2 linked regions of the Thalassoglobus sp. JC818 genome follow. Each later gene encodes a partner of the first gene's protein in a complex. Links are inferred from orthologs where the notes say so. Each region holds a gene or a part of one and is shown on either strand. Other genes may lie near its edges. The genes, in order: mfd and uvrA.

Region 1 (4,092 bases):
GACCGGCGAGGATAGGAGTTCCATTCACGCGAGCGATGACGGTGGTCATCGACAATGGAGCTTCGGTATCGAAGCTCGCCTGCTGGATCACTCCCTGCGCATCGGCAGCTCGAGCAATTTGCTCAGCGTTGTCATATCGTGGAGGAGGCGGGCCAACGACGGGATTCGCCACGTCGTAGCTACGATTGCCGGAGCAACCAAAGACTGAAACAACCGCCAGGATGATGAGGATTCGGGACATGGGCCAAACTTGTCGTACATCTGATTCACTGAATCGCATGTGACTGAGCGTGAGGTCACAACGAACGGTGAAACCAGACTCTGCTTGGCTTCGGAGTTTTGCGGGCTGTGTAGGGGGAGCCAGAAAAATCCGAAACCGTGAATTCACTGGGGAAAAACCCGGTTGGCGGAGGAGAGGGACTGGCTTATATCCCGGCTTTGAGAATTAACGCAACACGGATTTTAGAAACTCGACTAAATCTACCCCCTGAAGGCCCTTTTTCGGCAAGACAAGGTACGCATTCTGCCGGTCGACGATCCTCAGCTTCTTTTTCAACCGTCCTGCCAGAGTGTGAATTCGCTGCGTATCAGAGTAGCTCAAGACTGCGAACCGGTCCTCTTCAAGGCGAATCTGATCGACGCCCCATTGATAGGCGTACAACTCAAGTTCTTTCATACTAATGAATTGCGTGCCTTCGTCGGGAATTGGCCCGAATCTGTCGCGAATTTCGTCGGTCACTTCCTGCAGTTCTTTGAGCGTCGCCACTGACGAAAGTTTCCGATACACGTCGATCTTGTGTCGTCCGGGGGGAATATAGGAACTGGGCAAGTACGCAGTCACTGGAATGTCGAGATTGACATGCGGACTCTCTCGCTCCGGAAGATCTTTCAGTCGACGCACTGAGTTCTCGAGCAACTGACAATACAACTCGTAACCGACCGTCGAGATGTGCCCGCTCTGCTCAGTCCCCAGAATGTTGCCTGCCCCGCGAATTTCGAGATCCCGCATCGAGATCTTGAAGCCCGCTCCCAACTCGCTGAATTCTTCGATCGCCTTGAGTCGCCGGGCTGCGACGGTCGAAAGCGTTTTGCCTTCGCCTACGAGTAGGTAGCAATAAGCCCGATGTTTGTCTCGTCCGACGCGTCCCCGCAACTGATGTAAGTCCGCCAGCCCGTAGTTCTCCGCCTGATGAATGAACATCGTATTGGCCGTCGGAATATCGAGCCCGCTTTCGATGATTGTCGTCGCAACGAGGATATCTGCTTTGCCGTTGACGAACTTGACCATGTTCTCTTCAAGCTCTTCCGGACCCATCTGACCGTGAGCAATCACAATTTCCGCTTCGGGAATAATCTGCTGCAATCGGTCCGCGATCTTGCGGATGTCGTACACGCGATTGTGGACGAAATAGACTTGCCCGCCGCGATTGAATTCTCGCATCACTGCTGAACGAATCAGATCGCCATCCCAACGACAGATTCGAGTTTCGATCGGCAGACGTTCTTGCGGAGGAGTCGTCAAATTCGAGATGTCTCGAATCCCCAACAGCGATAGATGCAGCGTTCGCGGAATGGGTGTCGCACTCAACGTCAGCACGTCCACGTTCAAGCGCAGTTGCTTCAACATCTCCTTGGCAGCCACACCAAAACGCTGCTCTTCATCGACAATCAACAGCCCGAGGTTTCGGAACTGGACATCCTGCTGAACAATGCGATGCGTTCCAATGACGATATCTACGCAGCCTTCCTGAAGTTTCTTCAGAAGTTTTCGCTGCTCGCCTTTGGTCTTGAATCGAGATAGAACATCGATCTGAATCGGAAAATCAGCCATTCGAGAGACGAATGACCGATAGTGTTGCTGCGCCAAAACGGTCGTCGGGACAAGCACCGCCACCTGCCGACCAGCATCGACCATCTTGAAGGCCGCCCGCATCGCGACTTCAGTCTTGCCGAAACCAACGTCACCGCAGATGAGGCGATCCATCGGTTTCAAGTCCATCAAGTCGCGTTTGATGTCGTCAATTGCCAGCGATTGATCGTTGGTTTCAACGAACGGAAATGACGTATCAAACTCCTGCTGCCAGCGGGAATCAGGAGGGCACGCCATTCCTGTCAACATCGCTCGCTGAGCTTGCAGCTTCAACATGTCCGAAGCCATGTCGGACACGGCATCGGCGACCTTCTTTTTGTTCTTCGCCCAGGTCGAACCTCCAATCTTCGAAAGCCTTGGCGCACCTTTCGACGCACCGATGTATTTCTGTACGAGATGAATCAACGTGACGGGCACGAAAATCCGCACTCCATCCCGGAATTCAATAATCAGATGCTCTTCCTGTTCGCCTTCCTGATCGAGAAGTTTCATCCCAAGATAGCGACCGATGCCATGTGTCAGATGGACAACCAGATCACCCTCGTTGAGATCGAGAAAACTGTCGATCGCACGACTGGCAATCCGTTTGTTTTTCGACTTCGCCGGTGCCCGCACATGCACACGGTTAAAGAGTTCGTTGTCACTGAGGACGACCGTATTCGCGAAGACGAGTCGGTACCCTTGAGTGACCGCTCCGATGCAAAGCCGTACACGCTTGAAGAGTTCCGCATCCTCTTCTTGAATCAACTCAGAAAGACGTTGCCGCTCACCTTCGTTGTGGCATGCAATGAGAACCTGTTCTTCAGCCCCGACAACTGTGGCGAGCTCTTGAATGACCTCATTCTTCGGCCCGGAAAATCGCTCCGTCGACTCAATCTGTAAGTGACTGGTAATCTCAAAACTGGCTTCGGAGAGTGCCGCGACAGACACCGTCGGCTTTTCCGTACACTTCGCCAAAGTGGCATCGACGCTGTAGAGCCCACGCGGATTCTCAAGCCGCTGAAGGTACTTCTTACCTTCGTCGACCAGATCGGTAAGTTCCGAGATCATGATCCAGCTGTTGTCTGGCAACGAATCCAGAAAACTCGCTGTGCCCAACGGCTCGGAAGCGGTCTCATCAGCTGGGGCAACCGCGACGAGCCTCGATTCTTTCAGGTCTTGAACCTTGCGCTGGGTTTCAACGTCGAAGAGTCGCAAGGAGTCAATCTCGTCGCCGAACAACTCCATGCGAATCGGGTCGATGGCATCCGGGGGAAAAAGATCAATAATCCCCCCGTGGACCGCGAATTCCCCCGGCTTTTCGATGGCGGGGACGCGCTCGAAACCTCGATCGACAAGCCATTTCAGAAGCTCGTCTGAGTCAATTGTCTCCCCGATTTTCAACAACCGGGTCGATGACTCCCGCTCAGAACGTGCTGGGACAGGTTGCAACAGCGCCGGAAGCGTCGTAACGATGATCTTCGGACAGGCTCCGGATTCCATCGATTGAAGAACTCGCAGCCTCGCTCCAAACACCGAATCCGAGACCGAGTGTTCCTTTGGAAGTGCTTCCCATGCTGGAAAGATCACCGGCGAATCTTCGAGAAAGGAAGCCACATCGAGTGCGTGGTCTTCGACTTCGCTGATTCGCGGAAGCACAATAACGAGCGGTCCCGGGGCAGATTGAGCAATCGCAGCAGCCACCAGTGCGCACGATGATCCCCACGCACCGTCGATTGTCCCGCTCGAGCCGCGTCGGAGTGCATCGACGACAGCTTGGAACGAATCAACGACACTCAGCGTTTGAACAAGATCCGGCAACTCCCGGATTTCATGCTTTTGGCCGGGCATCTTTCGACCAGAACTGTAGCAATGGCGTCAAATTTAATCCAATCTTGATGCTCAAGAAACATGCAGGAAAATTGACAGCGAGAAGCAAGAAGCCTGCGATTTTCCCACAACATCGATCACGCAAAAAAACTTGTCAAATCAACTTCGAGCCTCGCTATTTTGGCTTTCTGAACACCTCTTTTACAAGAACTTGCAAGCATCCAATTCCATGGTGTGAAGTTGAGTCTTCTCTGCTGTAACCTGAACAACAGAGACCATGAACTTGAGTTGGCGGTTCTCGATCAAAGAACACACTGACAGCTTAAAGACCGATCACAAACGAGTCGGGCGAATTGAAATCGGAGAAATCAATGCAAGTCGGAGTCACCGGAGCAACAGGATTTATCGGGCGG
Region 2 (4,627 bases), on another replicon or contig:
GAGCAGGTCGATCTTGTCATCGTGCTGGGAAGTCAGAACAGCTCCAACAGCCGCCGATTGATGGAAATCGGGCTGGCCGAGGGAACGCCTTCTCATCTGATCGATGGAAAAGCCGAATTGCGAGCGGAATGGTTTGAAGGAGTCGAAAACGTGCTGATCACCGCCGGAGCGAGTGCTCCAGAGGTTGTGGTCCAGGATTGTTTGACCTATCTGGTCGACAACTACGGTGCGGAAGTCGAGGAAATTACGACTCGCGAAGAGAGCGTCACCTTCCAGCTTCCTAAAGAGCTTCGACGACTTCAGTCGATGATTTAGTGTCTCAATTTTCGAATTCGTTCGTTGTTGGCTCCTGTTGATCTATGAGAAGCTCTTGACTGTCGCTTGGGAGTTGTCTTGGAAGTGCTGATCTCGCTCGCAGCGAGCTTTGATCGATCACTTTCCTCGCCGGTGCGTCTGCCTATACTTTCCGGAACCGAACATTTTTTCGGTTTCAGGATCAATTCTTAAAGGACTGACAATCGCATGCCGGCGGCAGACATTGAAATTCGCGGGGCCCGTGAGCACAACCTGCGAGACGTTTCGCTGACACTTCCGCGAAATCAATTGATCTGCATGACGGGCGTGTCCGGTTCCGGAAAGAGTTCGCTCGCTTTTGACACGCTTTATGCAGAAGGTCAACGTCGGTATGTCGAGTCTCTCTCGACGTACGCGCGGCAGTTTCTGGGCCAAATGCCAAAACCGGACGTCGATACCATCAGCGGGCTGGCTCCGTCGATTTCGATTCAGCAGAAAGTGACTTCGCGGAATCCGCGAAGCACGGTCGGAACGATCACAGAGATCTATGATTATCTTCGCGTTCTGTTCGCCCGGGTCGGTCAGGGCGTCTGTACTCAGTGCGGCGAACCGATCAGTGCTCAAACGACCGACCAGATTCTCGAACGCATTCTCTTTCTTCCGGACGGCACTAAGTTTCTGATTCTCGCTCCCATCGTTCAGCAGCAGAAGGGAGAGTTCAAAGACCTGTTCGCTGACTTGCTGAAGCAGGGGTTTTTGCGAGCACGCGTCGATGGAGAAGTTGTCAATCTGTCTGACGATCTGAAGCTCAAGAAGAATTTCAAGCACACGATCGAGATCGTTGTCGATCGCCTCATCGCATCGAAAGTTCAGCGAACTCGACTTTCGGAAGCGATTGAATCGGCGATCAAGCTCAGCGATGGAATGTTGATCGTTGCACCTTCTGACTGCGACATTCCAGAGAAACTCTATTCCGCAAAGTATGCCTGTGCTGCGTGTGGGGTCAGCTACGAACCTCCTTCACCGCAGTTGTTCAGCTTTAACAGCCCGCTTGGAATGTGCCCTGACTGCACCGGCCTCGGGGTGCGGCATGATTTCGACTTGGACCTTTTGATCTCGCAGCCCGACAAGCCGATTCTTAGGGGCGCTCTAGATCTCATGAAGGGTTCGAAGAAAATTGGTCGATGGAAACGGCACATCTTTCAGGGGGTGGCTTCCGCTATTGAGGAAGACTGCGATCTCCCCAAAGGCTCCTTTCTGAAAACGAAATGGAGCGACGTTCCGGCTCAGGCTCAGCAGTTCTTTCTGCACGGAATGGGAGCCCGGCACATCACGTTCTCGTGGCGACATTCGGGCGGAACATGGAAGCATGGCGGGACCTGGAACGGATACATTCCTGAGCTGCTTGAGGAGTACCGCAAAGCCAAGAATCCGATGCGGCGACGACAACTCGAAAAGTACATGCAGGTCGTCAATTGCCGATCTTGCGAGGGGCAACGTCTCAACCCGCAAGCTAGAAACGTCCTTATTCGCTCAACCTCAGTTTCCAGTTCCGAGATCCCGGAGACCCAATCGCTTCCCGGAGTGTGTGCACTCCCAATCGATGACGCCTGCCAGTTCTTCACCGAGCTTGAACTTGACGCAACGGGAGCAATGATCGCCGAAGAGGCTTTGAAGGAGATTCGTGGTCGACTCGTCTTTCTTCAGAAGTGCGGCTTGGGATATCTGACACTCGATCGAACGGCCCCGACACTGTCAGGAGGAGAATCACAGCGCATCCGGCTGGCGGGCCAAATCGGATCAGGCTTGGTCGGAGTTCTCTACATCCTCGACGAGCCATCGATCGGGCTGCATCCCCGCGACAACGAAATGCTGCTCGGAAGTCTTCTCGATTTGCGTGATCAGGGGAATACAGTTGTTGTCGTCGAGCACGACGAAGAGACGATGATGGCGGCCGACCACATTGTTGACTTCGGTCCGGGACCGGGTGTGCGAGGCGGCGAGATCATCGTTACCGGCACGACCGATGAAGTGATGAGTCACGATGGGAGTCTGACTGGAGCGTACCTCTCCGGACGAAAGAAGATCGAGGTTCCGAAAGAACGCAGACCGCGAACCAAGAACTCACTCAAGATTAGCGGAGCACGCCAGAACAATCTCAAGAACGTTGATGTCGAAATTCCGTTGGGAATGTTCGTGTGCGTGACCGGTGTCAGTGGCTCAGGCAAGAGCTCGTTGTGCAATAACATCCTCTGGGAAGTTTTGAACTCTGAGCTGAATAAAGGCCTCGGTCAGCCCGGTGCTCACGATTCCATCAAAGGCCTTGAGCATCTCGACAAAGCGATTGATATCGATCAATCTCCGATCGGCCGGACTCCGCGATCGAACCCAGCGACATACGTCAAACTGCTTGATCAGATTCGCACGTTGTACGCGCAACTTCCGCAGTCGAAACTCCGAGGTTATCAGCCAGGGCGATTCAGCTTCAATGTGGCAGATGGCCGGTGCGAAGCTTGCGAAGGACATGGCGCAACAAAACTCGAAATGGACTTCCTCGCGGACATCTGGGTTCCGTGTACGGTGTGCGAAGGGCATCGATTCAATCACGAAACTCTCGAGGTTAAGTATCGAGACAAGTCGATTGCCGACGTGCTCGAGATGGATGTTCAAGAGGCCATCGAACACTTCAAAAACCATCCGAAGATCTTTCGGTTGCTGCAGACGCTTCACGATGTCGGACTCGATTACATGAAACTCGGGCAACCTTCGCCCACGCTGTCAGGTGGAGAAGCTCAGCGAATCAAACTCGCGCGAGAACTCGGAAAACGTTCTACCGGAAAAACGCTCTACCTCCTCGATGAACCGACGACCGGGCTCCACTTTGAAGATGTGAAACGGGTCCTGGAAGTGCTGCATGGATTCGTCGAACAGGGGAATTCGGTTCTCGTGATCGAGCACAATCTGGATGTGATCAAGACAGCGGACTGGATCATCGACCTCGGTCCTGAAGGGGGGCAAGGTGGAGGTGAAGTCATCGCTGTTGGCACTCCGGAAGAAGTCGCGAACTGTCGAAATTCGTTCACAGGTGCGGCACTCAAGCCGATTCTGAAACCGAAAAGAAAGTCCACGAAGTCAGCCCGCAAGAAGGCTTCGACGTCAGCTGCTCGCCGAGCGAACGGAAAGTCCATCGATCAAATCAGCATTCGTGGAGCAGCTCAACACAATCTGCAATCGGTCGACATCACCATCCCCCGCGATCAAATGAGCGTCTTCTGCGGGCCGAGCGGTTCGGGAAAAACGTCTCTCGCGATGGACACTCTGTATGCCGAAGGGCAGCGACGATACGTGGAATCGTTGTCGGCGTATGCCCGTCAGTTTCTCGGTCAGATGCCCAAACCGAAACTTGACAACATCTCCGGGCTCTCCCCGTCAATTGCCATCGAGCAGAAAACAGTCGGAGCGACTCCGCGTTCGACCGTCGGAACCGTCACGGAAATCTATGACTACCTGCGTGTTCTCTTCGCAAGACTTGGAGACATGTATTGTCCCGAGTGTGGTTCACCGGTGACTCGTCAGACGACCGATGAGATCGTCGAGAAGATTCTTTCCAATCCCGATGGGACAAGACTTTACCTCGCAGCACCGATGCAGGTTCCAGTCGGTCAGTCGTATTCGAAGCTGTGGGATCGACTTGGGACGCAGGGATATCTGCGGGTGCGGATCAACGGGACAACTTACGAAGTCGAGAATGTTCCGCAGATTGATCATCGACGGAATTACCTCGTCGAAGCCATTGTCGATCGCGTCAAAGTCGACCCGGAAGCGCGAGGCCGAATCGCCGACTCGATCGAGACAGCTCTCGATCTCGGTCGCGGAGTCATTCACGTGATTCACGTCGACCGAGATCATGCCGAAGAAGAGTGGCTGACCGAACGGCTCTCCCTGAACTACTCTTGCCCTAGTTGCGATGCAGGCAAGTGACCCGATCAACCGGAGTTGATCGGGGATCGGCGATAAGTCAGGCGGCGCTGCGTCTCATTGTTTTGAGGAGACGTTCGAACTCTTGTGTTGAAGAGAACGGAATCTGAATCGTTCCGGAGTCTTTACCCTTCAGCTTGATCGAAACTTTGACTCCCAGCAGATCGCGAAGCTGCGCTTCGAGGGAGTTCATGTGATTCGTGCGTTCTGCCTCGCCGTTCGAGATTGGAATCGTTGCCTGTTCGCCTTCGCTTGACTCAGCTTGAGCTTCTTCTGTCGCAGGCTTCTGTAGAGCTTCCTTAACCGCCGCTTCGGTGTTGCGGACGGAAAGTTTCTCAGACTGAATTCGTCCGCA

Evidence for each region.
Region 2: the proteins of mfd (region 1) and uvrA are in contact, whole or in part, in a crystal structure (PDB 4DFC), measured with the Escherichia coli proteins. The link is inferred for Thalassoglobus sp. JC818 from one-to-one orthologs.

The regions. Positions count from the first base shown.
Region 1 is NZ_JBFEFI010000006.1:263,523-267,614, forward strand. The notes cover bases 246-4,027. They hold mfd (transcription-repair coupling factor), read right to left. Parts: upstream 3,701-4,027; coding sequence 446-3,700; downstream 246-445. In the rest of the region: AB1L42_RS17050 (peptidyl-prolyl cis-trans isomerase), read right to left, coding at 1-241; AB1L42_RS17060 (NAD(P)-dependent oxidoreductase), read left to right, coding at 4,051-4,092. UniProt on the Escherichia coli protein: Couples transcription and DNA repair by recognizing RNA polymerase (RNAP) stalled at DNA lesions. Mediates ATP-dependent release of RNAP and its truncated transcript from the DNA, and recruitment of nucleotide excision repair machinery to the damaged site.
Region 2 is NZ_JBFEFI010000003.1:263,546-268,172, forward strand. The notes cover bases 159-4,475. They hold uvrA (excinuclease ABC subunit UvrA), read left to right. Parts: upstream 159-522; coding sequence 523-4,275; downstream 4,276-4,475. Other genes in these bases: ispH (4-hydroxy-3-methylbut-2-enyl diphosphate reductase), read left to right, coding at 159-315; AB1L42_RS08950 (ParB/RepB/Spo0J family partition protein), read right to left, coding at 4,313-4,475. Outside these bases: more of ispH, read left to right, coding at 1-158; more of AB1L42_RS08950, read right to left, coding at 4,476-4,627. UniProt on the Escherichia coli protein: The UvrABC repair system catalyzes the recognition and processing of DNA lesions. UvrA is an ATPase and a DNA-binding protein. A damage recognition complex composed of 2 UvrA and 2 UvrB subunits scans DNA for abnormalities.